DNA from 2 places in the Nonomuraea sp. NPDC002799 genome. Region 2 is predicted to be linked to the other one. Evidence: predicted binding sites of a transcription regulator. Region 2 holds the regulator's gene; the other holds the start of a gene.
What was found. Region 2 encodes HrcA, which represses chaperone genes, less so after heat shock. Its sites were predicted from a motif close to TTGGCACTCTCNNNNNGAGAGTGCCAA; they were not measured.
Positions count from the first base shown of each region.

Region 1: groES (co-chaperone GroES) is a predicted target of HrcA. The motif match lies at 9,062-9,088, and genes of this name have one in related genera.

Region 1 is NZ_JBSFVA010000001.1:786,908-801,729, forward strand. Features, by position in the region: gene ACWD0F_RS03505 (TetR/AcrR family transcriptional regulator) at 232-840, opposite strand; gene ACWD0F_RS03510 (MFS transporter) at 1,018-2,472, shown strand; gene ACWD0F_RS03515 (SDR family NAD(P)-dependent oxidoreductase) at 2,531-3,319, shown strand; gene ACWD0F_RS03520 (alpha/beta hydrolase) at 3,373-4,287, shown strand; gene ACWD0F_RS03525 (hypothetical protein) at 4,284-4,832, shown strand; gene ACWD0F_RS03530 (SGNH/GDSL hydrolase family protein) at 4,829-6,097, shown strand; gene ACWD0F_RS03535 (DUF7711 family protein) at 6,258-6,851, opposite strand; gene groL (chaperonin GroEL) at 6,970-8,589, opposite strand; gene groES (co-chaperone GroES) at 8,661-8,972, opposite strand; gene ACWD0F_RS03550 (class I SAM-dependent methyltransferase) at 9,520-10,689, shown strand; gene ACWD0F_RS03555 (hypothetical protein) at 10,884-12,803, shown strand; gene tsaD (tRNA (adenosine(37)-N6)-threonylcarbamoyltransferase complex transferase subunit TsaD) at 12,976-14,007, opposite strand; gene rimI (ribosomal protein S18-alanine N-acetyltransferase) at 14,000-14,431, opposite strand; gene tsaB (tRNA (adenosine(37)-N6)-threonylcarbamoyltransferase complex dimerization subunit type 1 TsaB) at 14,443-14,822, opposite strand, start outside.
Region 2 is NZ_JBSFVA010000016.1:65,986-80,807, forward strand. Features, by position in the region: gene ACWD0F_RS27210 (SigE family RNA polymerase sigma factor) at 1-245, shown strand, start outside; gene ACWD0F_RS27215 (hypothetical protein) at 242-883, shown strand; gene ACWD0F_RS27220 (16S rRNA (uracil(1498)-N(3))-methyltransferase) at 926-1,651, opposite strand; gene dnaJ (molecular chaperone DnaJ) at 1,655-2,794, opposite strand; gene hrcA (heat-inducible transcriptional repressor HrcA) at 2,806-3,819, opposite strand; gene ACWD0F_RS27235 (hypothetical protein) at 4,509-5,015, shown strand; gene ACWD0F_RS27240 (DUF3097 domain-containing protein) at 5,033-5,839, shown strand; gene ACWD0F_RS27245 (DUF4870 domain-containing protein) at 5,836-6,612, shown strand; gene hemW (radical SAM family heme chaperone HemW) at 6,609-7,829, opposite strand; gene ACWD0F_RS27255 (styrene monooxygenase/indole monooxygenase family protein) at 7,926-9,125, shown strand; gene ACWD0F_RS27260 (glycoside hydrolase family 18 protein) at 9,197-10,444, shown strand; gene ACWD0F_RS27265 (MOSC domain-containing protein) at 10,484-11,134, opposite strand; gene ACWD0F_RS27270 (hypothetical protein) at 11,192-11,416, opposite strand; gene ccmA (heme ABC exporter ATP-binding protein CcmA) at 11,603-12,226, shown strand; gene ACWD0F_RS27280 (DUF6297 family protein) at 12,223-13,740, shown strand; gene ACWD0F_RS27285 (GNAT family N-acetyltransferase) at 13,749-14,240, opposite strand; gene ACWD0F_RS27290 (hypothetical protein) at 14,296-14,592, shown strand; gene lepA (translation elongation factor 4) at 14,734-14,822, opposite strand, start outside.

The sequences.
Region 1 (14,822 bases), on a different contig from region 2:
ATGCACGACAATTGTCAGACCCTAGACGCTTATCTCCGACTCCCGGTTTACTCCAGTAATCCACCTTTTTCCCCACTTCTACTCGCCCGGTAGCCACAGTGCTCTCCCCCTCCCCTCCAGACGCCGCCCGGGTATGCCTCCTTTTTGTCCCAACCGAAACTTCCACCACCTAGCGCAAAACCCCCATAAACACCCCAGCAAGACCGCTCCAGAAAACGTTTCCCGTCGAGGTCACCGAGAGATGACCCCGGCGCGTGCGGCTGCCAGCGCGCCGGCCGCCGCGCGGTCCGCGGCGTCGTCGTCCAGCGGCTCTCCGGTGTTGAGGAAGGCGTAGTACAGGGGCGCGGAGACAGCCGCGATCACCCGGTGCGGATCGGTGCCGGAAGGCAGCTCGCCCCGTTCGACGGCGTCGGCGACACAGCCGGCCCATTCGTCGATGCGTACGGCGTAGAAGCGGTGCAGCGCCCGCGCGGCCTGGTCGTCGCAGAGCGAGGCGGCGATCAGCGCCTTGAACAGCGGGCCCTGGCGGGGATCGGTGAGGGTCTTGACGACCAGGCGGGCATTGGCGTGCAGGTCCTGCTCGACGCTGCCGGTACGCGTACGGGGCAGGGACCCTTGGGCCATGTCGTCGAGAAGGTCGGCGGCGAGCACGCCGGGCGTGCCCCAGCGACGGTAGACGGTGGTCTTCCCCACCTCGGCGGCACGGGCGATCTCGGCGAGGTCGAGGGCGTCGAAGCCCTTCTCGGCCAGGGTGTCGCCGGCGGCGCGCAGGACGGCTTCGCGGACGCGGGCGGTCCGTCCGCCAGGGCGGACGGCGCCGGGCTGTGGTGCGGCGGCCATGGCGGGCTCCTTCTCTCACGAACTCTTATCGGGACCGGAGTTTCTTTAAAGCGGCATGTCGTGCTACTGTCCCCTCATCCTAATGGAACGCGGGACCCGTTAGCTCGGCTCCGCACCCTCCGTCCGGCGTTCGTACGCATGCGCTGCCCGCCGGCCTGCTCGAAAGGAAACTCCGCCATGTCCACCACGAAGCCCCTGCCCAGAGCCACGGCTCCGGCTCCCGCTCACGCGGCGTCCCCGCAACGGCTGACGGGCCGCCTGAAGATGATCCTCGTGGTGCTGCTGGTCGCCCAGTTCATGCTGGCCGTCGACTTCTCCATCCTGAACGTCGCCCTCCCCGCGATCGGCGACGGCCTCGGCTTCTCCCTCTCCAACCTGCAGTGGATCGCCACCACCTTCGCGTTGTCCGCGGCCGGGTTCACCCTCTTCTTCGGCCGCGTCGGCGACCTGATCGGCCGAAAGCGCATCTTCCTCGGCAGCCTCGCACTGCTGGGTCTGGCCTCTCTCGTCGGCGGCCTGGCGACCAGTCCGGAGATCCTCATCATCGCCCGGGTCGCCCAGGGCCTCGCCACCGCCGCCGCCACCCCCGCGGGACTCGCCCTGCTCACCACGTCCTTCCCTGAGGGCCCGCTGCGGCAGAAGGCGCTCGGGCTCAACGGCGCCCTGATGTCCGCCGGATTCACCGCCGGCGCCGTACTCGGCGGTGTGCTCACCGACCTCCTCTCCTGGCGCTGGGCCTTCTTCCTCAACGTCCCCGTCGCCGTCGCCGTCCTGCTGATCGCCCCCACCGTCATCACCGAGTCCCGCCCCGCCGAACGCCCGAAGATGGACCTGCCCGGCGCCCTGTCCGTCACCCTCGGCCTGCTCGCCCTGGTCTTCGGTCTCACCCAGGCCGGTGAGCACGGCTGGACCCACCCCATCGCGCTGGGCTCCCTGCTCGTCGGCGCCGTGCTGCTGGTCGCCTTCTACTTCATCGAGCGCAAGGCGGCCCAGCCCCTGGTCCCCGTCCACGTTCTCAGGAAGCGCACCGTGGCCTGGGGCAACGTGCTCGGCGTGCTCGCCTTCGTGACCGAGACCTCCCTGGTCTACCTGCTCACCCTGTACATGCAGAAGACCCTCGGCTTCTCCGCACTGGCCGCCGGCGTCTCCTTCGGTGTGCTCGGTGTCGGCACCGTGGTCGGCGGGATGCTCGCACCCAAGGTCATCGCCCGTACCTCCACCCTGACCACGCTGATCGCGGGCGGTCTGCTGCAGGCGGCGTTCACCGCGGTCCTGCTGCTCCTCGGCGGCACGTCCGCCTCGATGGCGCTGCTGCTGCCCGCGACCTTCCTCGGCGGCGTCGGCAACATGCTGGTCATCGTCGGATTCATGGTCACCGCCACCACCGGCCTGCCTGACCACGAGCAGGGCCTGGCCACCGGACTGGCCTCCATGTCCCAGCAGGTCGGCATCACCATGGGCACCCCCATCATGTCCGCGATCGTCACCGCCACCACGGCCGGCGCGATGACCGGCGCCGCGATCCTGCACGGCGTCACCATCGCCATCGCCGTCAATGCCGCCCTCGTCCTGCTCGGCGTCCTCATCGCCGTCGTCGCCCTGCGCACCAAGAAGCAGACGGCCCGCGCCTGACCGGCACCAAGACACCCGGCAGCCCGCGCCCGACCTTTCCTTCCTCCCGGAGACCACCATGGATCTGCAGCTCGCCGACAAGGTCATCCTCGTCACCGGCGCCACCAGCGGCATCGGCCTGGCCACCGTCCGCCTCCTCGCCGCCGAGGGCGCGCACACCGTAGCCCTTGCCCGCGGCAGTGCCGCGCAGCTCCAGTTGCCCGGCTCCACCACTCTCATCCGAGCCGACCTCACCGACCCCACCACCGCCGAACGGGCCGTCGCCCAGGTCATCGCGGCGCACGGCCGGCTGGACGGGCTGGTCAACAACGCGGCCGCCCTCACCTCCCGCGACTCCTTCGCCGACATCGACGACGCCCAGTGGCACACCACCTTCGAACTCAACCTCCATGCCGCCGTTCGCCTCACCCTCGCGGCCCTGCCGGCCCTGGACGACAACCCCGCCGGAGGCAGCATCGTCCATGTCGCCAGCGAGGCTGCCCGGCTGCCCGACGCCTCCATCGCCGACTACGCCGCGTCCAAGGCCGCCCTGCTGTCGGTGTCGAAGTCCCTGGCCACCTCGCTGGGACCGGCCGGAATCCGCTCCAACGTGGTCTCCCCAGGGCCCACGCGCACCGCCCTGTTCGACGCTCCCGGCGGCTTCGCCGACCAGCTCGCCCAGCGGTACGGCATGTCCGCCGACGCGGCCGTGGACCACTTCATCCGCAACGAGCGCCGCCTGCCCACCGGACGCATCGGCACGGCCGAAGAGGTCGCGGGCGTCATCGCCTATCTCCTGTCTCCCCTCACCGCTCAGGTCACCGGCGCCGAATGGGCCATCGACGGCGGGGCCCTGCGCCAGCTCTAACGGCTCACCGGAGCACTGCTTCACCGCAATCGACGAGGAGGTGTCACGCCACCATGCACAGCAGCACATCCCACCAGGAGATCCGCCTTCCCCGAGGGGTTCGCACGATCATCCCCGCGACATCACCGGTCACCGTCCACGTCTATCGGCCGGAGAACGCCGACCGGCCGCCGGCAGGCCGGCTGGTGTGGGCGCACGGCGGCAGCTGGCAGCGCGGCTCCGCCGGCGAATGGCACCACGTCACCAGCGCCCTCGCCGCCCGTTCCGGCTGGGAGGTGATCAGCGTCGACTACCGGCTCGCGCCGCGCCATCGCCATCCCGACGCCCTCCAGGACGTCCTGACCGCCCTCACCTGGGCCGGACGGGCCGGACAGCCCAGGCAGGTCGAGCAGGCCGGACAGGACGGACAGGGCCGGCAGAACGGGCAGGGGCAGGGCGGGCGAGACAGGTTGCCGCTCGCCGTGGGCGGCGACAGCGCGGGAGGCACCCTCGCCGCCTGCGCGGCCCTGGCCGCCCGCGATCGCGGCCTGCCGTTGGACGCCCAGATCCTGGCGTACCCGCCCTTCGACCCTGCCTGCGGCAGCCCGTCCTTCAGGAGCGAGCCGGAGGTCTTCCCGCAGGCCGCCTCACTGCGGCGGGCCTGGCGGGCCTGGCGCGGCAGCGGCGCGTCCGCCGCCCGCGACGAGAACGGCGCCCGCCTGTACTCGACCCCCTTCGAGGCGGCCTCCCTGGCTGGAACGGCGCCGGCCGTGCTCGCCGTCGGCACCGCCGACCCGGTCCGCGACGACGTCCTGGCCTACGCCCGCCGACTGCGCAAGGACCACGTGCCCGTACGGCACCTGCGCCTGCCCGGCGTGCGCCACGGCGACATCCTGCAGCCCGGCAGCCTCCTCCTCGAACGGCTGGCCTGCGAACTCGCGGCCCTCAGCGACCACCCTTTCCCCACCTCGTGGCAGGAGTCTCCATGACCATCTCCCCCGCCCAGCACGGCAGCCGGGAACGACCCCCGGCCCCGTGGGAGGCGCTGGCCAGGCACTTCGAGGACCTGCGGGACGGCACCCATGCCGGCCGCTCCACCCGCCAGGACAAGGAGTCCGCGTTCCGGCAGGCCGTCGGCCTGCTCGACGCCCCCGCCCGCCAGGTGCTCGCGGAAGTCGACCGGCACCTCCTGCTCAGCACCGGCGCCGTCCAGGCCACCGGCCCGCAACGAGATCCGACCGGCGGCGCCTACGCCGCCTGGCGGCTCAGCTGGCCCGAGCAACGCCGGACGGGCATCGTCCCGATCACCTTGACCGCGCACTACGGGGCCGGGTTCCATCACCCCCACCTGCGCGGCGCCACCGTCGGCGAGTGGCCGCTCAACGTCTTGGACCAGGCCCAGGCCACCGAGCTCGTCCCCGTCATGCGGGCCATCGCCGCCGCCGACCTGCACAACCTCGTGTTCCAGCGCGACTGGCGCATCGTCCGCTCTGCACACGACCAACTGACCCAACCATTGAGGAGCAGATCATGAATCACGTCACCACGAAGATCGGTGCGGCACTGTCGGCCCTGGTGATCGCACTCGGCACGTCCGCGGCCGGCGCCGGCCCCGCTCAGGCCGACGCCGAGCGGCAGCGGGGCTGGCAGGCCGCGTGGATGGCCGCGCCCCAGCGGGCCAGCGCCGGGTTCGAGCCGAACTGGGCGGAGGAGGGCTTCAGCGGCCAGAGCGTGCGCCAGGTGGTCCGGCTCACCGCGGACGGCTCATCGGTGCGCATCCGGTTGTCGAACGACTACGGCTCGTCCGCCGTGCACCTGACGGGCGCCACCGTCGCCTACGCCGGGCAGGGCGCCTCGGTGCGGCCGGAGTCCGTGCGGCACCTGACCTTCGGGCAGGCCGCATCGGCGGACATCCCCGCCCATGGCGGGCTGACCAGCGACCCCGTACGGCTCGACGTAAGCCCGTTCCAGTCGGTGGCCGTCACGCTGTACTTCGCCGGCACCACGGGACCGGCGACGTTCCACTCACAGGCGTACGCCAGCAGCTATCGGGCACCGGGCGACCACCGCGCCGACGCCACCGCGAGCGCCTACACGCAGGCGACGCACTCGTGGTACTACCTGTCCGGCGTCGACGTCACGGGCGGCAAGAAGAGCGGCGACACCGTGGTGGCCTTCGGTGACTCCATCACCGACGGGTTCGGCTCGACCGGCGACGCCAACGGCCGCTATCCCGACGAGCTGGCAGAGCGGCTCGCCGCCACGGGCCGGGCCCGACCCGTCCTGAACGCCGGCATCGGCGGCAACCTGGTGCTCAACGACTCCGCCTGGTACGGCGACCACTCGGCCGCCCGCTTCCGCCGCGACGTCCTCGACCAGCCGGGCGTCGGCACGGTCATCGTGCTGGAAGGCGTCAACGACATCGGTTTCAGCGAGTCCGACACCCCGACGTACAAGCCCGCGCCCGTGGTCTCCGCCGGCGAGCTGATCGCCGGGTACCGCCGGCTCATCCGGCAGGCGCACGCGAAGGGCGTCAAGGTGGTCGGCGCGACCCTGCTGCCCTTCAAGAACTCCGACCACTGGGGCGAGCACGCCGCCGCCGTCAGCGACGCCGTCAACCAGTGGATCCGCTCCTCCGGCGAGTACGACACGGTCGTCGACCTCGACCGGGGCCTGGCCGCCCCCGGCGACCCCGACGTCCTCGACCCCGCTTACGACAGCGGCGACCACCTGCACCCCAACGACGCCGGCTACACCGCCATGGCCCGCCTCATCGCCGACCAGCTCTCCGCGCGCTGAGTGCGACGCGGACCCCGCCGCCGCCGAGACGCTCGCCTGGTACGACCGGGCGAGCGTCTCCTTGCTCGATGCGGAATCCCGCGTCGAGCGGGCGAGCGTCTCCCTGCTACACGCGGAACCCCGGCGTCGAGCGTCTCCCTGCTGCACGCGGAACCCGCGTTCACTCGTCCCGCACATCCAGCAGATCCAGATACCCCGCCACCGCTTCCCAGAGATGACGCTCCGGTGAACGCCCCAGCCCGCGATGCTCACGCCGCCACTGCCGGTCCCAGTAGGAGCCGCGCACCTCGCGCAGATGCGCCAGAGCCGTCCGGAGCTCGGCCTCCACCTGAGCCCGTTCCTCCCCGGCATCGGGCGGCCCCTCGCGCGGCCCGTCGAAGCGGCGCTCGGCGAGCGCGTCCAGCACCTCCCGATCGGGACCGTCCAGCGACCAGAACCGCACCGGGCTCCGGATGAGGTGATTCGCCACGGGATCCTGGTGCGAGCGCCACCAGTAGGCGACCCCGCCCTGATCCAGCCGCAGGAAGTCGACCAGCCACGCGGTGCCGGGCGGATGAGACTCCCAGGCCACCTCGACGGCAGGCAGGTTCAGCACGAAGACGGCCTGGATCTGGTCGACGGGATCGGTTCCCGCCGGCAGATCGCCGAAGACGTACGCCTCGCGCAGGAACGGCTCGTTCGCCGGCACGCGCCTGGTCTGGTCGCACGCGTCGGCGAGCATCCGCAGCCGCTCCACCGCCCGCCGGTATCGCATACTCCGCCGCCTCCCCCTGCCCGCTTCGCCACCAGCGTAGGTTGCCGCGACCCCGCACAACGTCACGGCCCGCACCCCCGGGAGGGTGCGGGCCGTGACAGCAAGAGAGAAAGACGGGTCAGTGGCCGTGGCCGTGACCGTGGCCACCGCCGGCGGCGGGAGCCTCCTCCTCGGGCTTGTCCACCACGAGAACCTCGGTGGTGAGCAGCATGCCCGCGATCGAAGCCGCGTTCTGCACAGCCGACCGCGTGACCTTCACCGGGTCGATGACGCCCTGCGCGATCAGGTCGCCGTACTCGCCGGTCGCGGCGTTGAAGCCCTGACCGGCCGAGAGCTCGGCCACCTTGTGCGTCACGACGTAGCCCTCAAGACCGGCGTTCTCGGCGATCCAGCGGGCCGGCTCGGCCAGGGCGCGGCGCACGACGCCGACACCGGTGGCCTCGTCGCCCGTGAGGCCGAGGTCGTCGAGCTCCTTGCCCACGTGGATGAGCGCGGAGCCACCGCCGGAGACGATGCCCTCCTCGATCGCGGCGCGCGTCGCGGAGATCGCGTCCTCGAGGCGGTGCTTCTTCTCCTTCAGCTCCACCTCGGTGGCGGCGCCGACACGCAGCACGCACACACCTCCGGCGAGCTTGGCCAGGCGCTCCTGCAGCTTCTCGCGGTCCCAGTCGGAGTCGGACTGCTCGATGGCAATCTTGATCTCCTTGACCCGGTCCTCGATCGCCTTCGCGTCACCGGCGCCGTCGACGATGGTCGTGGCGTCCTTGGTGACGACGACGCGGCGGGCCGTGCCGAGCACTTCGAGACCGACGTGCTCCAGCTTGAGGCCGACCTCCTCGCTGACGACCTGGCCGCCGGTGAGGGTGGCGATGTCCTGCAGCATGGCCTTGCGGCGGTCGCCGAAGCCCGGGGCCTTGACGGCCACGGAGGTGAAGGTGCCGCGGATCTTGTTGGTCACCAGCACGGCCAGGGCTTCGCCCTCGACGTCCTCGGCGATCACGAGCAGCGGCTTCTTCGTCTGGGCGATCTTCTCCAGCAGCGGCAGGAAGTCCGCGATGGAGGCGACCTTGCCCTGGGTGATGAGGACGTAGGTGTCCTCGAGGACGGCCTCCATGCGCTCGGGGTCCGTCACCATGTAGGCCGACAGGTAACCCTTGTCGAACTGCATGCCCTCGGTGAACTCGAGCTCCATGCCCATGGCGTTGGACTCTTCGACGGTGAGGACACCGTCCTTGCCCACCTTGTCGAACGCCTCGGCGATCAGCTCGCCGATCTTGGCGTCCTGCGCGGAGATCGTCGCGACATTGGCGATCTCGTTCTTGTCGCCGACCTCGCGCGCGCTGGCGAGCAGCTTGTCGCTGATCACCTTGGCGGCCTTGTCGATGCCGCGCTTGAGCGACAGCGGCGAGGCGCCGGCGGCCACGTTGCGCAGGCCCTCGCGGACCATGGCCTGGGCCAGGACGGTCGCGGTGGTGGTGCCGTCACCCGCGATGTCGTTGGTCTTGGTGGCAACTTCCTTGGCGAGCTGGGCGCCGAGATTCTCGTAGCGCTCTTCCAGCTCGATCTCACGAGCGATGGTCACACCGTCGTTCGTGATCGTCGGGGCACCGAACTTCTTGTCGATGACGACGTTGCGGCCACGGGGGCCGAGGGTAACCTTCACGGCGTCCGCGAGGGCGTTCACACCACGCTCAAGAGCGCGGCGGGCGTCCTCGTTGAACTCCAGGATCTTCGCCATGCTGAAAGTCCTCTCCTAGCATCGAAAGCCCCGGCCGCCCACAAGAGCGCCCGGGGCCCGACACAACCGGCTTACTTCTCGATGATCGCGAGAACGTCGCGGGCGGAGAGCACGAGGTACTCCTCGCCGCCGTACTTGACCTCTGTGCCGCCGTACTTGCTGTAGAGGACGATGTCGCCCTCGGCGACGTCAAGCGGAATGCGCTTGTCGCCGTCCTCATCCCAGTTGCCGGGACCCACCGCGAGGACCTTGCCCTCTTGCGGCTTCTCCTTGGCAGTGTCCGGGATGACCAGGCCGGAAGCGGTGGTCTGCTCAGCCTCAAGCGGCTGAACCACAATGCGGTCGCCGAGCGGCTTAACGGGAACCTTGGTGGCGGTCGTCACGATCGGACCTCCCCTTCAGATTTGAATGATCTAGAAGAGGCGACCAGCGGGGCCTGCCGTCGCGGGTGTCAGACCTGCCTCGTCGCACGTTGGCACTCTCAAGGGGAGAGTGCCAACAGGAAACATATGCAAGAGGGGCTTGACAGTCAACACGAACGCGTCCGCTGACAGCGATCAGGCATCAGAGCCGTCCGCCAGATCAGCGCCGGCGCCCGCGCGAGCACGAGTCCGGTCAGGCGACTCCAGGCACCGGCGACGCCGAGAGTCAGGGCCCGTGCGACCCCCGCGCCCAGCAGCTCCACGACCGTCACAACGGCCTTTCCCAAGTCTCCCACGTGCACGAACGTTCACGTCGGCACCGCGCCGCCGAAGGCGACATACCCACCGCCACCGCCGGGCACGACCCGCTCCAAATGTTCCGCTACGCCATGAGCTGAATCGTCTGCGCCGGTCCGTTCCCGGAGCGGAATCGTCTGCGCCGGTCCGTTCCCGGCACCACCGACGTGGCGGCGTCCGCACCCGCGCGACCGCGCTAACGTCGTCCGACGTGGACGTCGACGCCTTCAACGAGTTGCTCACCCCGCGCGGCCGGCGAGCCCTCGCCGAGGCCGGGGAGCTCATCGGCGCCGATCCGGTCGCCGCCGCCACGAAACTGCGCAAGACCTACGACGCGACCCTCACCTCCGCCGCCCTCACCCAGGCCGGGCTGCGCGAACGCGCCAGAGCCAAGTTCGGCGCGGACGCCGGCGCGATGTACTTCACCCCTCACGGGCTGGAGCAGTCCACCCGCGCGGAGGTCGCCGAGCACCGCGCCCGCCGGATCGCCGCGACCGCGCCGGGCCCGAGCGTCGTGGACGCCTGCTGCGGCATCGGCGGCGACTTCCTGGCCCTGGCGCGCGCCGGCTGCACCGTGACGGCCGTGGACACCGACCCCCTGACCGCCGCCGTGGCCAGGGCGAACGCCGACGCGCTCGGGGTGGGCGACCGGGTGACGGTGACCGTGGCCGACGCCGCCACCGTGCGCCCGGAGGCGTACGACGTCCTGTTCGCCGATCCTGCCCGCCGGACGAGCCGGGGCCGGACGTTCGACCCCATGGCCTACTCGCCGCCCTGGCCCGTGGTGCTCGACCTGATCTCCCGAGCCCGCAGAGCCTGCCTCAAGGTGGCCCCGGGCATCCCGTACGAGTTCATCCCCGGCGGCGCGGAAGCTGAATGGATCTCCTACAAGGGCGAGGTCAAGGAGGCCACGATCTGGGCCGGCCAGGGGGACGGCCGGCGCGCCACCCTGCTCCCCGCCGGGCACACCATGGCCGCCCGGGACGTCCGGCCCCCGGTGGGCCCCGCCGGCCGCTACGTCTACGAGCCGGACGGCGCCGCCATCCGGGCACACCTGGTGGGCGAGGTGGCCGAAATGATCAATGGCCGCCTGCTCGATCCGATGATCGCCTACATCACGGCCGACGATCCGGTGGACACTCCCTGGGCCTCCCGGTACGAAGTGACCGACATTCTGCCGTTCTCCCTGAAAAAGCTGCGTACCACACTCCGAGAGCGACAAATCGGTAATGTCACCATCAAAAAGCGCGGCTCCGCCATCGACATCGAACGCCTCCGCGCCGACCTGCGGCTCAACGGGGATAAATCTGCGGTCATCATGCTGACCCGAATTCTGGATAAACCCTCGGTCCTCATCTGCAACCCCTTCCGACCTGCCTGAACGCCCAAATCGCTCATTTATCCGATAACCGCGATCTTTCACTTCAGCACTGACGGACCTTGCCGAGAGGCTAAGGTTGGCGGGCGGGCGTTCTCCCCCTAGTGCGGTTAACCGCGTTTTCGCTCTTTCAACTGCAGACCGGACCTATCCCCACCGCTGCGCGGCTGACCGTCGGCGAGCGAAGGAGCCTTTCGGTGAACCATTCCAGCCACACCGTCCTTCTCCAGGCAGGCGCTCCGACCGACGTTCCCGCGAGGATGCGCGACCTGCTCGCGCGTGCCGCTCAGGATCACGTGTACGAGCAGCGCACCCAGGGCGCCGTGCTCGACGAGATCCGCCAGCGGCTCGAAGGCATGGAGTGGCTGCTTCGCGAGGTCCGCGAGCGCGAGCTGGGCGGGCTCAGCGGCACGCTCGAATCGGTCAGCGGACGGCTCGACGAGATCACCGCCAAGCCGCCGATGTGGGCGGAGGGCCTCGCCCAGCACGTGGAGGCGGTCCGCGACCACGTGGACGCCGTCGGAGAGCGGGTGGGCCACGTCGACGCCCAGATCGCCCCCGTCGCCGAGCTGCCGAGCCTCTGGGCCGATCTGGGGACCATGGGCGAGAGCGTGGAGGAGGCGCTCAACCGGCTGCAGTCCGTGCTCGACTCCACCGATGGCATCACCAAGGGCATGTCCGATTTCGCCGCCACCCTGGCCACCCTCCACTCCAGCATGGAGGCCGCCGCCAGCCGGTTCACCAGGCTCGACAAGTCGATGGCCGATCTGGCCACCCGCACCGACCGCGTCGAGATCGTGGTGGGCGATCTGTCCGAGAGCGTCAACGACCGCCTGGCGGGCACGGCCGAGCAGATGGCCGTCAAGGTCGACGCCGCCGAGCAGCGTCTCACCACGCGGATCGAGGAGACCGACCAGCGCCTCACCACCCGCCTCGACGAAACCGACCAGCACCTCGCGACCCGCCTGGACGAGACCGGCCGGCACCTGACGGCCCGCCTCGACCAGACGGACCGGCACCTGACGGCCCGCCTCGACGAGACCGACCAACGCCTGACAGCCCGCCTGGACGAAACGGACGAGCGCCTCACCACCCAGCTCACCGAGGCGGACGAGCGCGCCACCACACGTCTCAGGGAGGCCGACGAGCAGCTCACCGGCCGCCTGTCCGGCATCGAGCAGCGCCTGACCGCCCGGCTCGACGAGGCCGACCGGCACCTCGCCGTCGAGCTCGGCGAGAGCGAGCAGCGCCTGGCCGCCCGGCTCGACGGCGTCGACGCCCGCCTCGAACGCGCCGAGGGCCGCCTCATGGGCCTCGACACCAGGCTGACCGGGTTCGACAGCCGCCTGGAGTCAGCCGACGAGTGCCTGGCCGACATCGACACCAGGCTCGACGGGCTCGACGGGCGGATGACCGGCGTCGACAAGTGCCTCATTTCCGTGGACAGCCGGCTCGGCGGGGTCGACAAGCGGCTGGGCACGATGGACGGTCACCTGGGCCGCCACGACGACCGCTTCGACGCGCTGGACATGCGTATCGACACCCGCTTCACCTCACTCGACGAGCGCATGGCCACCACCGACCAGCACCTGGGCGACAGCGCCACCCGCAGCGAGGGCCGCTTCAACAAGCTCGACAACCAGATCGACGCCATCGACGAGCGGCTGGGCGAGGCCGAGGAGCACCTGAGCGGCCGCCTCGACACGATCGACGGCCACTTCAGCGGTCTCGACACCCGCTTCAACGGCCTCGACGCCCACATGAACGGCCTGGCCACCCGCGCCGAGCAGGCCGGCGAGCACCTGGAGTCCGTGGACGACCGCATCGAGGCCGTCAACCAGCGTGTGGTGCAGCTACCCGCCGCCCTGGCCATCCCCGAGCGGGTCGGCGACCTGATCAGGTCGCAGACCGGCGAGCACGCCGAGCGCCTGGCCGCCGCCGCCGACACGCTCACCGACCTGGTGCGGTCGCGCCCGGACCGCGACGAGCTCGCCGAGACGGTCAGCGGCATCGTCGCGCCCGCGACCGACGACCTGACCAAGCGCCTCGGCGCCCTGGAGGAGAGCATGCTGGTCCTGGCCGAGGCCCTGCTCCGCCCGACGAGGACCAAGGACTGAGCCCCCGAAGCCACCCGGACCCACCACCCCGGACACACCGCCCCGGACAAGCGCGACTTAACAAGCCCGGCCCGGACAAGCGCGGCCCGCGCGAGCCGGTCTGCACGAGCGCGGGCCGCGCGAGCCGGTCTGCACGAGCGTGGCCCGCGCGAGCGTGGCCCGCGCGACGGGCTCACACGTAGACGGTCGTGATCGGCAACGAGGAGTCGGCCGGGATCTCCAGCGTGGACGGTGTGATGCCGGCCGCCACCAGGTCCGAGCCCAGTGCGGCGACCATGGCGCCGTTGTCGGTGCACAGCCCGGGCCTGGGCACCCGAAGGCGCACACCCGCCGCCTCGCACCGCTCCTGCGCCAGCGCCCGCAGCCGCGAGTTGGCCGCCACCCCACCGCCGACGAGCAGGTCGTGCACGTCGTACTTCTTGCACGCCTGCAACGCCTTGCGGGTCAGCACGTCGACCACGGCCTCCTGGAAGGAGGCGGCCACGTCGGGCACGTGCACGGACTGCCCGGTGGCCTCGCGGGCCTCGACCCAGCGCGCCACGGCGGTCTTGAGGCCGGAGAAGGAGAAGTCGAGCGTGCCGTCGTCGACCTTGCCGCGCGGGAACGTGATCGCCGTGGCGGACCCGTCGCGCGCGGCCCGGTCGATGTACGGCCCGCCGGGGAACGGCAACCCCAGCACCCGCGCCACCTTGTCGAACGCCTCCCCCGCCGCGTCGTCGACGGTCGAGCCGAGCGAGATGACGTCGGCGGCCACGTCGGGCACGAGCAGCAGCGAGGAGTGCCCGCCCGACACCAGCATGGCGATGCACGGCTTGGGCAGCGGCCCGTGCTCAAGCTGGTCGACGGCGACATGGGCGGCCAGGTGGTTGACGCCGTAGAGGGGCACGCCGAGGCCGAGCGCGTAGGACTTGGCCGCGGCCACGCCGACCAGGAGCGCCCCGGCCAGCCCAGGGCCCGCCGTGACGGCGATGGCGTCGATGTCGGCGAATCTCAGCCCGGCCTCGGCCAGCGCGGCCTCCACGGTCGGCGTCATGGCCTCCAGGTGGGCGCGCGAGGCGACCTCGGGCACCACGCCGCCGTAGCGGGCGTGCTCCTCCATGCTGGAGGCGATCGTGTTGGCCAGCAGCGTGTGACCTCTGACGATGCCGATGCCGGTCTCGTCGCAGGACGTCTCGATGCCCAGGACCAGAGGTGCGTCAGCCATCCAGCTTCCTTCTCATCATGATCGCGTCGGTGCCGTCGTCGTAGTAGCGGCGGCGGGTGCCGATGTCCTCGAACCCGAAATGCCGGTAGACCCCCTGCGCCCGCGGGTTGTCGTCCCGGACCTCCAGGAAGATCTCGCGCGCTCCCCTGCGGCGCGCCTCGGCGAGCAGCTCGGTCAGCATCGCGCCGCCGAGGCCGGTGCCCTGGTGCTTGTCCAGCACCGCGATGGTCTGCACGTCGGCCTGATCGGCTGCGACGGCGAGCCCGGCGTAGGCCACGATCTCGTCGCCGACCAGGGCCACGACGTAGTGGCGCGAGCGCGGCATGTCGGCCAGCTCGCCGCGCATCATGCCCTCGCTCCACGCGTCGAGCGGGAACGTGGCCCGCTCGATCGCCATGACCGCCGGAAGGTCGGCCTCGGTCATCGGCCTGAGCCTCACGCCGTCACCCTCTTGGGCGCGCCCGGCACCACCGCGTCGGGCCGGCGCAGGTAGATCGGGCGCGGCGGGTCGAGCGGCGTGCCCTCGGCCAGCCGCTCGGCCGCGAGGGCGGCCAGGGCGCCCGCATACGGGTACGGCGCCACCCCGCCCCCTTGTCCCAAAATTTCGGCATAAAGCGCGGCACCGGCGCCCACGACCGGCAGCCCCTCCACCGGAACGTCGGCGGGCCGGTCCACGAAAGGCCCGGCCAGCCTGGTGCGCATGTCCGCGTAACGCGCCCAGAACACCTCTTTGCGCCGCGCGTCAGTGGCCACCAGGAACGGCTCGCCGAACCCGCTGCCGTAGGCGACCGCGTCGAGGGTGCACACGCCGTAGG
Region 2 (14,822 bases):
CCAAGGGCCTGCCGGACGCCCCCAGCGCCGAGAACGGCGCGATCGGCGAGCTGGAACGCTCCGCGGTCATCGAGGCGTTACGGTCCCTGCCGACCCGGCAGAGAGAAGCACTTGTCCTGCGTTACTACGGTGACTTGTCCGAAGCTGAGATCGCCCACGCCATGGGCATCAGCAAGGGCGCGGTCAAGAGCCACACCGCCCGTGGCATGGCCGCCTTGCGATCCGTTCTGGAGAAAATGTCATGATCCAGCCCCCCGACGAGCACGGTGACCTCCTGCGCCGTGCGCTCCGCGCGGAGGCGGACGCGGTCGTGCCCTCGCCGGAAGGACTGGAGATCATCCGCGCCCGCATCGACCGGCGCGGGGTCCGCAACCTGTTCTGGTGGCGTGCGGGGGCGGCCGCCGTCAGCGCCCTGCTGGTCGCCGGAACGATCGTGATGGCCGTTCCGGAGCTGCGCTCCCAGATCATCGATCAGCGGCCTGTCGCGCCCGCGGGCAACGAGACCTCCGAGGTTCCCTCCAACTCCTCCACCACCCGCTCCCAGCAGCCGCCGCCGGAGGAGCCCAGCCCCGACCAGCCGGCCGTCATCGTGCCGCCCGAAACCTCGCGGCCCGCGTCGCCACGGCCCACGAGGAAGGCCGACTCGACCAGCCGGCCCTCGCAGAGCATCAGCTCCACGCCGCAGGAGTGCCCGTCCACCGCGTCCGAGGAGGCCGAACCGCCGGAGGACTGCCCGGCGGTCTCTCCCACGCCGACGCCCACGGTGGAGGAGACGACCGGGCAGCCGACGGCCTGCCCTCCCGAGGAGTGCCCGCCCGGCGACGCGACGGACACCCCCACCGACGTGATCAGCCCGCTGATCGACTCCCAGACCACGCCCTGACGGCGATCCGCCCGCTTGGCGGCGTCCTGCCTGTCAGCGTCGTTACCAGCGTCCCGTGCGCGTGAGCAGCACGGCCGCCGCCGCGACCCCGGCCGTGGACGTACGCAGCACGGTCGGCCCCAGCAGCACGGGCACCGCCTTGGCCGCCCTGAACCTGGCGAGCTCCTCCTCCGAGACGCCCCCCTCCGGCCCCACGACCATCACGATGTCGCCACCCGCGGGCAGCGCCACCCCGGCCAGCGGCTCGGCCGCCTCCTCGTGCAGCACCAGCCCCAGCGCCACGCCGCCCAGCAGCTCCTCGACCTTCGCCGTGGAGGCGAGCTCCGTCACCTCGGGCAGGTGGAACCGGCGGGCCTGCTTGCCCGCCTCGCGTGCCGTGCCGCGCCAGCGGCCCAGCGCCTTGGCGACCCGGTCGCCCTTCCACTGGGTGATGCTGCGCGCGGCCGCCCAGGGCACGATCACGTCGACGCCCACCTCGGTCATCATCTCCACGGCCAGCTCGCCCCGATCGCCCTTGGGCAGCCCCTGGACCACGATCAGGCGTGGTGCGGGCGCCTCGACCCGGTAGCGGCCGATCACGTCGAGCCGGAGCGCGTCCTTGCGCACCTCACGGACGACGCATTCGGCGACGGCGCCCGCTCCGTCGGTCAGATCCACCCGCTCGCCGGCCCGCAGGCGCCGCACGGAGGCCGCGTGGTGCCCTTCGGGGCCGTCGAGCGTGAGCTCCGCACCGTCCAGCTCCTGGGCCAGGAACACCGGGACGGTCACGTGTCACCTACCGTTGAAGGCGTCACGCAGGCGGGAGAAAAAACTTTGCTGCCCCGGTGCGAACTTACCCGGCGGGCGCTCCTCTCCCCGCTGCCGCGAAAGCTCGCGGAGCAGCTCCTCCTGCGCCGGGTCGAGCCGGTTGGGGGTCTCCACGTTGACGTGGATCAGCAGGTCGCCTCTGCCGGACTCGTTGAGCCGCTGGACGCCCCGCCCGTACATGGTGATGACCTGGCCCGACTGCGTGCCGGGGCGCACGTCGATCTCCTCGGTGCCGTCGAGCGTCTCCACCGCGAGCACGGTGCCGAGCGCGGCGGCCGTCATCGGGATCTGGACGGTGCAGTGGAGGTCGTCGCCACGCCGTTCGTAGATCTCGTGCGGGCGCTCGACGATCTCCAGGAACAGGTCTCCCGGCGGCCCGCCGCCGGGGCCGACCTCGCCCTCGCCGGCGAGCTGGATGTGCGTGCCGTCCTCGACGCCCGCGGGGATGCGGACCTTGATCGTCCGGCGGGTCCGCACGCGGCCGTCGCCGGCGCACTCCTGGCAGGGGTGACGGATGATCGTGCCGAACCCACCGCACTGCGGGCACGGCCGCGAGGTCATCACCTGGCCCAGGAACGAGCGGGTGACCTGGGAGATCTCACCGCGCCCGCTGCACATGTCACAGGTGTCGGGATGGGTGCCGGCCGCGGCTCCGGCGCCATGGCACACCTCGCAGATCACGGCCGTGTCGACGACCAGCTCACGGGTGGTGCCGAACGCCGTCTCGCGCAGGTCCAGCTCGACCCGGATGGTCGCGTTGCGGCCCCTGCGGGCCCGCGAACGAGGCCCCCTGGTGGCGCCCGCGGTGCCGAAGAAGGCGTCCATGATGTCGCTGAACGGGAAACCCGCGCCGAACCCGCCGGCCCCGGCGGCCGCTCCGGCGCCGCCGAAGGGATCCGCGCCCACGTCGTACATCTGGCGCTTGTTCGGGTCGGACAGCACCTCGTAGGCCTGCGTGATCTCCTTGAACCGCTCCTGGGTCTCAGGATCAGGGTTCACATCGGGATGCAGCTCGCGGGCGAGTCGGCGATAAGCCTTCTTGATCTCGTCCTGACTGGCGTCACGCCGCACCCCGAGGGTGGCGTAGTAGTCGCTGTTTGCCACTTATCGACCTCTTATGATGCAGCCAGGATCTGGCTGACGTAGCGTGCCACCGCGCGTACTGCGCCCATCGTCACGGGGTAGTCCATCCTCGTGGGACCCAGCACGCCTAGCCGGGCCAGTTGGTTGTCGCCAGAACCGTATCCGGTCGCGACGATGGATGTGCCGCGCAGGTAAGGGTTTTCGGCGCCGATTCGCACGGTGAGCGCGGACGGGGTGTCTGTGGAAGTCTCGCCGAGCAGCCGCATGAGCACGACCTGCTCCTCCAGTGCTTCGAGCACGTCGCGCAGGCCGACGGTGAAGTCGGCGCCCGCGAGGTTGGCCGCGCCGGCGAACACGATCTTCTCGTCGTGCCGCTCCACCAGCGTTTCGAGCAGCACCGACAGGATCGTGGCCACCACCGGGCGGTCCTCCACGGGCAACCGCTCCGGCAGGTCGGCGACCAGTTCGGGCACGTTGCTCAGGCCGCAGCCGTCGAGGCAGGCGTTGAGCACCGCGCGCAGGTGGGCGATGCGGGTGTCCTCCACGACCTCGGGCAGCTCGATCACGCGCTGCTCGACCCGGCCGGTGTTGGTGATCAGCACCAGCATGACCCGCCGGTCGGTGAGCGGCACGATCTCGACGTGCCTGACCGTCGAACGGGTCAGCGTCGGATACTGCACGACCGCCACCTGCCTGGTGAGCTGCGCGAGCAACCGGACCGTGCGGGTGACCACGTCGTCGAGGTCGACCGCGCCGGCGAGGAACGTCTCGATGGCCCGGCGCTCGGCCGAGGACAGCGGCTTGACCTGCGAGAGCCGGTCGACGAACAGCCGATAGCCCTTGTCGGTCGGCACCCGGCCCGCACTGGTGTGCGGCTGGGTGATGTAGCCGTCCTCCTCCAGCGCCGCCATGTCGTTGCGGACCGTCGCCGGGGAGACCTTGAGGTTGTGGCGCTCCGCCAGCGCCTTGGAGCCCACCGGTTCGTTGGTGGACACGTAGTCTTCGACAATGGCGCGGAGCACCGCAAGTTTCCGATCGTCGAGCACGTGCTCACCTCCTGCCTCTGCCCTTGCCGGGGAACGCGATGTCTAGCACTCTGTGTTCCCGAGTGCCAAGTGTACGGCTCCCGCTCACAAGGTGCGATAACACCGGGTGTCATCCTGCTGCTAGCCACTTACAAGCGACAGGCCTCACACTTGCGCACATGACCGACGATTCCCAGCCCCCGTCGTACGGCCCGCCGCCAGGGCAGGGTCCGTACCACGGTCAGCAGCCGCCACCTCCGCAATCTCCTCCCCCAGGCTCCCAGCCCGACCCCCCTCCCGGCTACGGCCCTCAGCCTGGCTCCCAACCCGGCTACGGGCCCCAACCGGGCTCTCAGCCCGGCTACGGCCCCCAGCCTGGCCCTCAGCCTCCTTATGGCCCCCAACCTGGCTCGCAGCCTGGTTACGGCCCGCAGGGAGGCTCTCAGCCGCCTTATGGCCCCCAACCTGGCTCGCAGCCTGGTTACGGCCCGCAGGGAGGCTCTCAGCCGCCTTACGGCCCTCAGCAGGGCTATGGGGCGCCGCCGTCGCAGTACGGTCAGGCTCCGGGCGGCTACGGACCGCCGCCGCCCGGCCAGGCGCCGTTCGGGCAGGCACCCCAGTACGGACAGTATGGCCAGCCCCAGTTCCCGCCACGCATCGACGCCAAAGCCATCAAGCCCCGGCTGTGGTGGATCGCCCTGGTATGGCTGGTGGCCGTGGTGTGCGCGGGCGTCGGCATCGCGTTGTTCGCCAACGGCGTGATGAGCAGCGTGTCCGCGCTGGCTCCCACCAAGACGTTCGCGTCGGGCGAAAGCGTGACGGTCTCCATCGATCCCGCGAACAAGCCGGCGATCTACCTGGCCAGCGACGCGGTCGTCCACTACCAGTGCCAGATCTCCGGCGGGCCGGGCCAGGCCAAACTCGCCAAGACCACGGGCTCCCAGACGGTGACGATGGGCAGCACCGTATGGGAGCAGATCCTCGTCATCAACGCGCCCGCCAAGGGCGACTACCAGCTCACCTGCACCACGCAGGAGCAGGCGAGCGTCCGCTACGGCGTCGGCCGTGAGCTGGCCGCCGCCGCGGGCGGGCTGGTCGGCGGGGTGGCCTTCCTGTTCCTGATCCCCGGCGCCGGCCTGCTCATCGCCATCGTGGGCACCGTCGTCGTCCTGATGCGCCGGAGCGGCGCCCGCAAGCGCCTTGCGGTCGGCGGGTGATTTGCTACGGTCCCCGTGTGTACGAGGGCGATGTGCTGGCGGGGAATTGGCGGCGACCGGGCAAGGGCAAGATCCCGAAGGTGCCCGCAGAGCCGGACCTGGTCGTGGAGGACGCCGACAGCGGCTTCTGCGGCGCCGTGGTGGCCTGTGACAAGGAGGCCGTCACGCTCGAAGACCGGTTCGGCAAGCGCCGCCTGTTCCCGCTCGCGCCCGCCGCGTTCCTGCTGGACGGCAAGACGGTGACGCTCGTACGCCCGGCCGCCGCCCCCGCGGCGCCGAGGCGCAGCGCGTCGGGCTCCGTCGCGGTGGAGGGCCTGCGGGCCAGGGTGGCCAAGGAGAGCCGGATCTACGTGGAGGGTGTGCACGACGCCGCCCTCGTGGAGAAGATCTGGGGCCACGACCTGCGGGTCGAAGGGGTCGTGGTCGAATACCTGGAGGGCGTGGACGATCTGCCCGCCATCGTGGCGGAGTTCGGCCCCGAGCCGGGACGGCGGCTGGGCGTGCTGGTCGACCACCTCGTCCCCGGCTCCAAGGAGAGCCGGATCGCCGCCCGGATCACCTCGCCCGACGTGCTCGTGGTGGGGCATCCGTACATCGACGTCTGGCAGGCGGTGAAGCCTTCCGTGCTCCGCATCCCCGGCTGGCCGGACGTGCCGCGCGGGGTGCCGTGGAAGGAGGGCGTGATCGCCGCCCTGGGCTGGCGGGTGGAGCCCGCGCAGGCGTGGCGGCGGATTCTCGGGGCCGTCTCGACGTACACGGACCTGGAGCCGGAGTTGCTCGGCCGGGTCGAGGAACTGATCGACTTCGTAACGGAGGCATCATGAGCCAGGACCCCCCGCAGCCGCCGGCCGGCGACGACTACACCCGCCGCGTGTCCCGTTCGGACATCCCGCCGGACCAGCCCGGATCCGGCCCTCAGCAACCCGACTCCGGCCAGCAGCCCGGTTACGGCGAGCAGCCCGGGTACGGCCGGCAACCGGGCTCCCAGCCGAGCTACGGTCAGCAACCCGGTTCTCAGCCCGGCTATGGACAGCAGCCCGGCTCCCAGCCCGGTTACGGACAGCAGCCTGGTTACGGACAGCAACCCGGCTATGGGCAGCAGCCTGGCTATGGGCAGCAGCCGCCGAGCTACGGTCAGCCGCCACCGCCGCCCGGCTACGGACAGCAGGCCACTTACGGCCCTCCGCCCGGCTACGGCGGCCCGCAGCACCAGCAGCAGCCCGGCTACGCGGCGCACCCGGGCGTGCCGTACATCCCCGGCAGGTACGGCCCGCGCCGAGGCACCGACGACACCACCATGGCGATGCTCTCGCACCTCCTGGGCCTGCTGGTCTCCTGGGTCGGCCCGCTGATCATCTACCTGATGAAGAAGGACGAGTCCCCCTATGTCAGGGACCAGGCCGCCGAGGCGCTCAACTTCCAGATCACGATGTTCATCGGCTACATCGTGTCGGGCATCCTGGTCGTCGTCTTCATCGGCGCCCTCCTGCTGCCCGTGGTCTGGATCGTGTCCCTGATCTTCCACATCCAGGCCGCCATCGCCACCAACAGGGGCGAGAACTACCGCTACCCGTTCGCCATCCGCCTGATCACCTAGACCAGCAGGTCCCTGATGAGGGCGTCGGCCAGCAGCCGGCCCTGGAGCGTGAGCACCATCAGGCCCGATCTGAACGCCCCGGGCTCCAGCAGCCCGCGGGCCAGAGCGCTCGCCACGGCCGTACGCCCGGCGGGCGCCACCTCGGCGAGCGGATAGCCGGACACCAGCCGGAGCTCCAGCATCAGCCGCTCGGCGTCACGATCGTCCTGGCCGAGCACCTCGCGCGCGTGCGCCGGCGAGGCGCCCGCCGCCAGCCGCTGGGCGTAGGCGGCCGGATGCTTGACGTTCCACCAGCGGGTGCCGCCGACGTGGCTGTGCGCGCCGGGCCCGGCGGCCCACCAGTCGCCGCCGGTCCAATAAAGCAGGTTGTGGCGGCAGCGGGCCTCCTCGGAGGTGGCCCAGTTGGACACCTCGTACCAGTGGAAACCGGCCTCGGCCAGCATCTCGTCGGCGATCAGGTAGCGGTCGGCCGCCACGTCGTCGTCGGGCATCGGCAGCTCGCCGCGCCGGATCCGGGCCGCGAGCCTGGTGCCCTCCTCGACGATCAGCGAGTACGCCGACACGTGGTCGGGACCGGCCTCGATCGCCGCGGTCAGCGAGGCCCGCCAGTCGTCGTCGGTTTCGCCCGGCGTGCTGTAGATCAGGTCGAGGTTCACGTGCTCGAACCCCGCCGCGCGCGCCTCCTTCACCGCCAGCGCCGCCCGGCCTGGCGTGTGCCGGCGGTCGAGCACCCGCAGCACGTGCTCGCGCGCGCTCTGCATGCCGAAGCTGATCCGGTTGAAGCCGCCGTGCCGGAGCTTGTCCAGATAGGCGGGGTCCACCGACTCGGGGTTGGCCTCGGTGGTCACCTCGGCGCCCGGCCGCAGCCCGAACTCGGAGTCGATCGCGGCCAGGATCCTGGCCAGGTCCTCGGGAGGCAGCAGGGTGGGCGTGCCGCCGCCGAAGAACACCGTCTCCACCGGCAGATCGGCCGTGCCCAGGACCCGGCGCGCGAGGCGCAGCTCCTCGACCACCGTGTCCGCGTAGTCGCGGTGCGAGGCTCCTGGGCCCAGCTCGGCGGCGGTGTAGGTGTTGAAGTCGCAGTAGCCGCAGCGCGTCACGCAGAACGGCACGTGCACGTAGAAGCCGAACGGACGCTCGCCGAGACCGCTCAGGGCGCTGTCGGGCAGCTCGCCGGAGGCGGGCGCGGGATCGCCGTCAGGCAGGGTGGATGGCACACCTCCAGTCTGCCCGGCTCGCAAGGGTGCTCCAATCCAACTGCAAGCCCCGGGGCGTCCACCGAGACGTCATAACCGACAAAAAGGGAGATTCGCATGCCAGGCATCGGCATCGCGGGCGCGGGGATCTCAGGGCTGACGCTCGCCCTGCGCCTGCAGCAGCTGGGGGTCGACGTCACCCTCTACACCGAGCACGACGCCGGGGCGCTGCGCGCCGGGCGGCTCCCGAACACCGTGGGCAGGATGGGCCACACGCAGGCACGCGAGCGGGAGCTGGGCAGCGCGCACTTCAGGGAGCCGGGGAGCCTGATGCCCGCCGCCAAGTTGTCGATCAAGGGGGATCCGCCGCTGGAGTTCGTCGCCAACGTCGCCGAGCCGTTCCACTCGGTGGACTTCCGGCTGCTGCTGCCCGCGTTCATGGACGACTTCGAGCGGCGGGGCGGCCGGATCGCCGTGGTGGCGGCCGCGCCGGACGCGGCGCAGGTGGATCGCTGGTCGCAGGGGCACGAGCTGATGGTGGTGGCGGCGGGACGGCGTTCGGTCGCGGAGTTGTTCCCGCGCGACGCGGCACGCTCGCCGTACGACCGGCCGCAGCGCATCCTGACGGCCGGCCTGTACTACGGGCTCGACCTCGGCGCCGTCTTCAGCTACAACATCTCGCCCGGTTGCGGGGAGATCTTCCGCATGCCCACGCTGACCAGGCACGGCCTGGCCTCCAGCGTCCTGGTCGAGGGGATCCCCGGCGGGCCGCTGGAGCCGCTCTCCCGGCTGCCCGCGGCCGAGGTCGCGGACGCGCTGCTCCCGCTGCTCGCCGAGCACGCGCCGCGGCTGGCCGAGCGGGTGGAGCAGGCGGAGTTCGAGCTGCTGGGGCCCGACGACCTGCTGCAGGGCGCGGTGACCCCGACGGTGCGCGTGCCGGTGGCCGAGCTGTCCGGCGGGCGGATCGCCCTGGCCGTCGGCGACGCGTGGATCACCAACGACCCGCTGACCGGCCAGGGGGCGAACCTGGGCTCGGCCTGCGCCTGGATCGCGGCCGACGCCATCGCGGCCGGCGGCCCGTACGACGTCGCCTTCGGCCGCACCACGGCCGAGCGGATGTGGGAGGCGGCGGCGCCCGTCACCGACTGGACCAACGCCTTCCTGCGGCCGCCGCCCCCGCACGTCATGGCCCTGCTGCAGGCCGGCGCGACCCGGCAGGAGGTGGCGGACCTGGTGTTGTCGCTGTTCTCCGACCCCGCTTACGGCTGGTCGGTGTTGTCCAGCCCCGAAGAGGTGGCCCGCATCGTTGACGGTTAGGAGGAGCCGCTCTACGATCGCGTTCACTTATAGGAAAGTTTCCTATAAGTGAACCCCCCGGGAGACGCCCCGTGAAGAAGAAGATCCTGATCGCGCTCTCGCTGTTACTCGGATGCACGGCGGTCTCCGTGCCCGCCGAGGCCCACTCCGGCTTCAAGCGGGTGGCGTACTTCATCCAATGGGGCGTCTACGGGCGGAACTACCACGTCAAGGACGTGGACGTCACAGGCGCCGCGGCCAAGCTCACCCACCTGAACTACGCGTTCGGGTTCGTGAGCGCCGAAGGCGCCTGCTACTCGGCGGACCCGTGGGCGGACTGGCAGCGGCCGGTGCCGGCCGAGCAGAGCGTGGACGGGGTGGCGGACGCGCCGGGGCAGGCACTCAACGGCAACCTCAACCAGCTCCGCAAGCTCAAGGCCAAGCATCCCGGCCTCAAGGTGCTGATCTCGCTGGGCGGCTGGACCGGCTCCAAGTACTTCTCCGACGCCGTTCTCACCCCCGAGTCCCGCAGCGCGCTGGCGCGGTCATGCGTCGACCTGTGGCTGCGCGGCGACCTGCCGGGCCTGGAGGCGGGTGCGGGCGCCGGCGTGTTCGACGGGATCGACCTGGACTGGGAGTGGCCGGGCTCGTCCGGCGCCGAGGGGAACGTCATCCGCCCCGAGGACAAGCGGAACTTCACGCTGTTCACCGAGGAGCTGCGCGCGCAGCTCACCGCCTTCTCGCGGACCTCCCAGCTCTCGGCCTTCCTGCCGGCCGCGGCGGCGAAGATCGACGCCGGGTACGAGGTGCGCAAGGTGTTCAAGCAGCTCGACTTCGCCACCGTTCAGGGGTACGACCTGCACGGCACCTGGGAGCCGCAGACCGGGCACAACGGCAACCTGCTCAACGACCGGCGGGATCCCAACCCGGTGAAGTACAGCGTCGACCAGACCGTCCGCGACTACCTGTCACGCGGGGCCCCCGGCCGCAAGCTCGTGGTCGGCGTGCCGGCCTACGGGCAGGGCTGGACCGGGGTGTCCGGCGGCGGCGACGGCCTCTACCAGCCCGCCACCGGCCCCGCGGCCGGGAAGTGGGGACCTGGCACCGAGGACTACAAGGACCTGGTGGCCAAGCCCGGCAAGCGTTACCGGGATCTGCGGACCGGGGCCATGTGGCTGTACGACGGGAACGAGTTCTGGTCGTACGACGATCCGGCGGTGCTGGTGCAGAAGGCGGCCTACATCCGGCTCAAGGGGCTGGGCGGGTCGATGATGTGGTCGATCGACCAGGACGACTCACGCGCGTCCCTCACGTCGGCGCTGTACTCCGTACTGCGCTGAGAGGTTGGCCGGGCGGGCGCTTCCTGCCTGCCCGCCCGGTCACCCCTCCGGCGGTCCGATCCGCTCAACGGCCGGCACTCGCTCGGCTATCTCATCCCATTGGGGGTCGTGTCCGGGTATTGCCAAGATGGCGCGCAGCGCGTCCTTGTCCCCGTGCCAGGCCCGGAACCCTTCCCGCACCGTCACCCCGGACTCGGGCCGCGACACGATCTCCACCTCGTCGCCCACGCCCAGCTCCCCCAGCTCGACCACCTTCAGGTACGCCCCCGGCCGGCCCGCCTGCGTGAACCTCTTGAGCCAGCCCGGCTCGTCCATCCAGTTGCGGAACACCACGCACGGTATCCGGGGGCCGCTCACCTCCAGCACAACACTGCCGACCCGCCACAACTCCCCGATCACGGCCCCGTTGACGTCGAGACCGGACGTGGTGAGGTTTTCCCCGAACCGCCCGTCACGCAGGTCCCGGCCGAGCTCGCGCTCCCACCAGTCGTAGTCCTCCCTGGCGTAGGCGTAGACGGCTTGATCAAGCGAGCCGTGGTGCTCCTGGTCGGCCCGCCCATCACCGGTGAGCCCGTTGGCGAGCACCGCCACCCGGTGCGTCACCGCCCGCTTGTCGATCGCCGTACGCCCGTCTTTCCCCGCCCACCCCGCCTCGACCGGAGTGCCCACGTTCACCGAGACAATGCGCATGATGGGACGGTAACCGAGACACCTTCCGGACAGCGACCCCATTGTCCCCCGGGGGGCCTATCCCGGGCGGAGCTGGGATTCGTTGTCGAAGTCGGCCAGCTTTAACAACGTCTCCAGGGCCGCCTGCCTGGTCTCCTCGACCGAATCACCGCGCTCCCCGAAACACTCGGCCGCCACGTCCAGCAACGCCGTCACCACGGCCGCGTCCGGATAGGGCACGTCGACGAGCACCGTGCCATCGGCCGCCTCCCCCTCCGACGCCACCAGGTGCAGCCTCAACAACCGCCGAGTCTCCTCAGCCACAGCCACCCCCAACACGGCGGCACGCTCGAATCGCTCAGAAGCAATCACGTCACCCTCCAGTCGCACAGGTGTTCGGTACTGAAGGTAGACGGTGACACCGACAGAATCCCCTTGCCCGCCGGGGCTCCCGGGCCGCAGCGGGATCTCGATGGCTAGGCTCGAACGGTGCGCCTCCCGATCGTCAGCATCGAAAACCTCACCGTCGAACTCGGCGGCAATCCCGTGCTCCGCGGGATGGACCTGTCCGTCTCGGCGGGCGAGATCGTGGCCGTGGTCGGCCCCAACGGGTCCGGCAAGTCGACCCTCCTGCGCTGCGTGGCCGGGATCCAGCCCGTCACCTCCGGTGAGATACGGGTGTTCGGGGAGCCGCCCGCCGATGACTCCGCCTTCTGGCGGCGCGTGGCGCTGCTCGGCGATGAGCCGGCCTGGTACCCGGGGCTGACCGTCCGCGAGCACCTGGAGCTGATGGGAGCCGTGTACGCGCGGGCACGTATGACGGTGGAGGCGGCGCTGGAGGTGTTCGCCCTGGTGGAGCGGGCCGACGCGCCGCCGCTGAACCTGTCGACCGGCCAGCGCCAGCGCCTCTCCCTGGCCTCTGCGCTGCTGCGGCCCAGCACCCTGCTGCTCCTGGACGAGCCGGAACGCGGTCTCGACGCCGGCTTCCGGAGCCGTCTGGGAGATCTGCTGCACGAGTACGCGGGCGAGGGCGGCACCGTGGTGATGGCCACACACGACCGGTCTCTGGCCGCCCGCGCCCGCCAGGTCGCCCCCTCGGGGGTGTCCGCATGATCGAGCCTGAGGTCAGCGTGCGGACAGTGCGGGCGTACCTCGCCTCCCGCCGCCGCGCCCGCCCCAGCCTGGTCGATCGGTACGTCGCCGGTTTCACCCTGGCGTTGCTCACCGCCGTGCTCGGCCAGCCCTTGTCCACCACGATTTCCGGCCTGGGGGTGCCGGCGGATCCGGGTCGTATGGGCGCCGGAGCGGCGCTGCTCGCACTGGGGCTGGCGGGTTTGCTGGCGGCCGCCCGCGCCGCCGGACCGGTGCTGGTGCCCGCCGCCGATGCCTCCTGGCTGATCCTGTCGCCGCTGAACCGGCGGAGCCTGCTCGGACGTACGGGCCGGATGTTGTTCATGGTGGCGATTCCGGCCGGTGTCGTGCTGGGATTCGGGCTGGTGGCGGCGCTCGGCGCGCCCGACCAGCTCGTGTGGCGGCTGCTCGGCGCGCTGGCGGTGGGCGTGTCGGCGAGCGTGGGCGTGATGGCGCTGGCGGTCCTCGGCCAGGCGTCCCAGTCGTGGCAGGTCTGGTCGACGGCCGCGATGGCGGCGCTCCTGGTGCTGGCAGTGGTGCTCGTGAGCGGCCAGGCCCGCGTCGTGCTGACCGTCGCCGCGTCCGCCTCCGTGCCGATGGTGGCCGCCGCCGCGTCCGGGGCCGTGGCGGCCTCCGCCCTGCTGGCACGCCAGGCGTGGGCGGCACTCGGCCGGATCCCGGCCCGTACGGTCATCGCCGGTTCCACTCGTGCCGGCCACCTGGCGAACGCGGCCGCGGGGCTCGATCCCAGCGGGCTGACCTGGATCGCCGAGGACAACCACTGGCGGGCCCGGAAGCTGAGCTCGCGGCGCTGGCCGTCCCTGCCGGCCCCTCTTGCCCTGGCCTGGCACGACTGGCGGCGCGTGGCACGCCGGCCCGGGCGTCTGGCGGTCATGTCCGGCACGGCCGCGCTGCCCGCCGTGCTGGCGCAGGCGGGTGCCGCACCGCCGGTTCTGGGGGCGGCCGTGCTGGGTGGCGCGCTGGCCGTGGCGGCGACGGGCACCTCGGGGGCTCGAAGGGACAACGACAATCCCGCGCTGGCGAGGTTGCTGGGCGTGGGCCGCCGGCGGGCCCTGGCGGCCAGGTCGGTGCTGCCGGGGCTGCTCGGCGGCGCCTGGGCGGCCGCGGCGCTGGGCGCCCTGACACTCCACCTGGCGGGCTCGCCGGCAGCAGGCGGGGTGGTGGGGCCGTGGTGGTTGTTCGGGCTGCCGGCCGCTCCGGCCCTGGCGGCTGCCGCACTCCGGATGGCCCGGCGGGATCCGGTCGATCATTCGATGCCGGTCATCGACACCCCCGGCGGCGCGATCCCCACCGGCCCGCTGATCTGGGCGGTCACCGGTATCGACCTGGCCGTGATCGGATGCCTGCCGGCCGCGATGGCTCTGGCGGCGCAACCGGACGAGCTCGCCCCCTACCTGCTGGCTCAGGCGGTGTCCGGCCTGACGGTCCTGGCCGGGTACATCTGGCGAGCGCGGCCGGCCAGAGCGACGACGTAGCAGCGCGGTCAGCCGACGTAAACGTCGCTGGGCACGCCCCCGTACGGGATGGTGCGGTCCTTGCGCATGCCCGCCCTCTCGGCCACGCGCCGCGACGGCTCGTTGACGTCGCTGATCACCGCCACGATCGTCCCGAGCCCCTGGCCGACGTGGAGGGCCGCCTTCGCGAGTTCGAGCGCGTATCCGTGCCCCCAGGCCGACGGACGGAATCGGTAGTAAAGGTTGAGCACCTCGCCCTGGTCGAGGATGGCGCGGCGCAGGCCGCCGAAGCCGAGCACCCCCGCTTCCCGCCGCGGGCGGGCCGCCCAGTAGCCGAGCCCGCGTTCGTCCCAGTCGGCGAGCCAGAGGTCCAGCATGGCCCGGCTCGCCTCCAGGTCAGGTGAGGGGCCGGTGGGGTTGTAGACGTTCGTCCGCGGATCGGAGTGAATCTCGTGGACTGCCAGGAGATCGTCTGCCGTAACACGAGAGAGAACCATCCGCGCCGTCTGCACGACTTCCATGCTCTTCAGGGTAGTCGGTACGATCGCCAGGCAATCGCTGCCGATCGATGGGCGAATGATGGACGTTCCGAAGATGCAGGCCGCGCTGCGGCTCATCGCGCGCGGGCTGGACGAGCTGGCGGGCGCGCTCGGCGAGCAGGAGGCGGGCGAGGACGAGCGGACGGCACGGGTCATCGAGGACTGGGGGCCGCGCGGGCTCACCCAGAAAGAGGCGTCGGAGCTGTTCCAGCGGCACGGGTTCGCCCCTCAGACGACGGGCGGCTGGGCGCGGAGCGAGTGGGTCGAGATCGGCGACGACGGCCTGCGCCGCCTCACCGCCAAGCCGCGCACCTGGCTGGCGGCGCGGACGTGACCGCGCGCGCCGGCCGAAGAGCACGGACGCGACCGCGCATGCCGGCCGAAGAGCACGGACGCGACCGTGAATGACGACCGGAGAGCGCGGACGTGACCGTGCCGCGTCAACCGAAGAGGGCCGCGCGGCGGCGGCGGAGCGTTACTTCTTCTTGTCGGTGCTGGAGTCGGTGGACAGGGCGGCGACGAAGGCCTCCTGGGGCACCTCCACGCGCCCGACCATCTTCATCC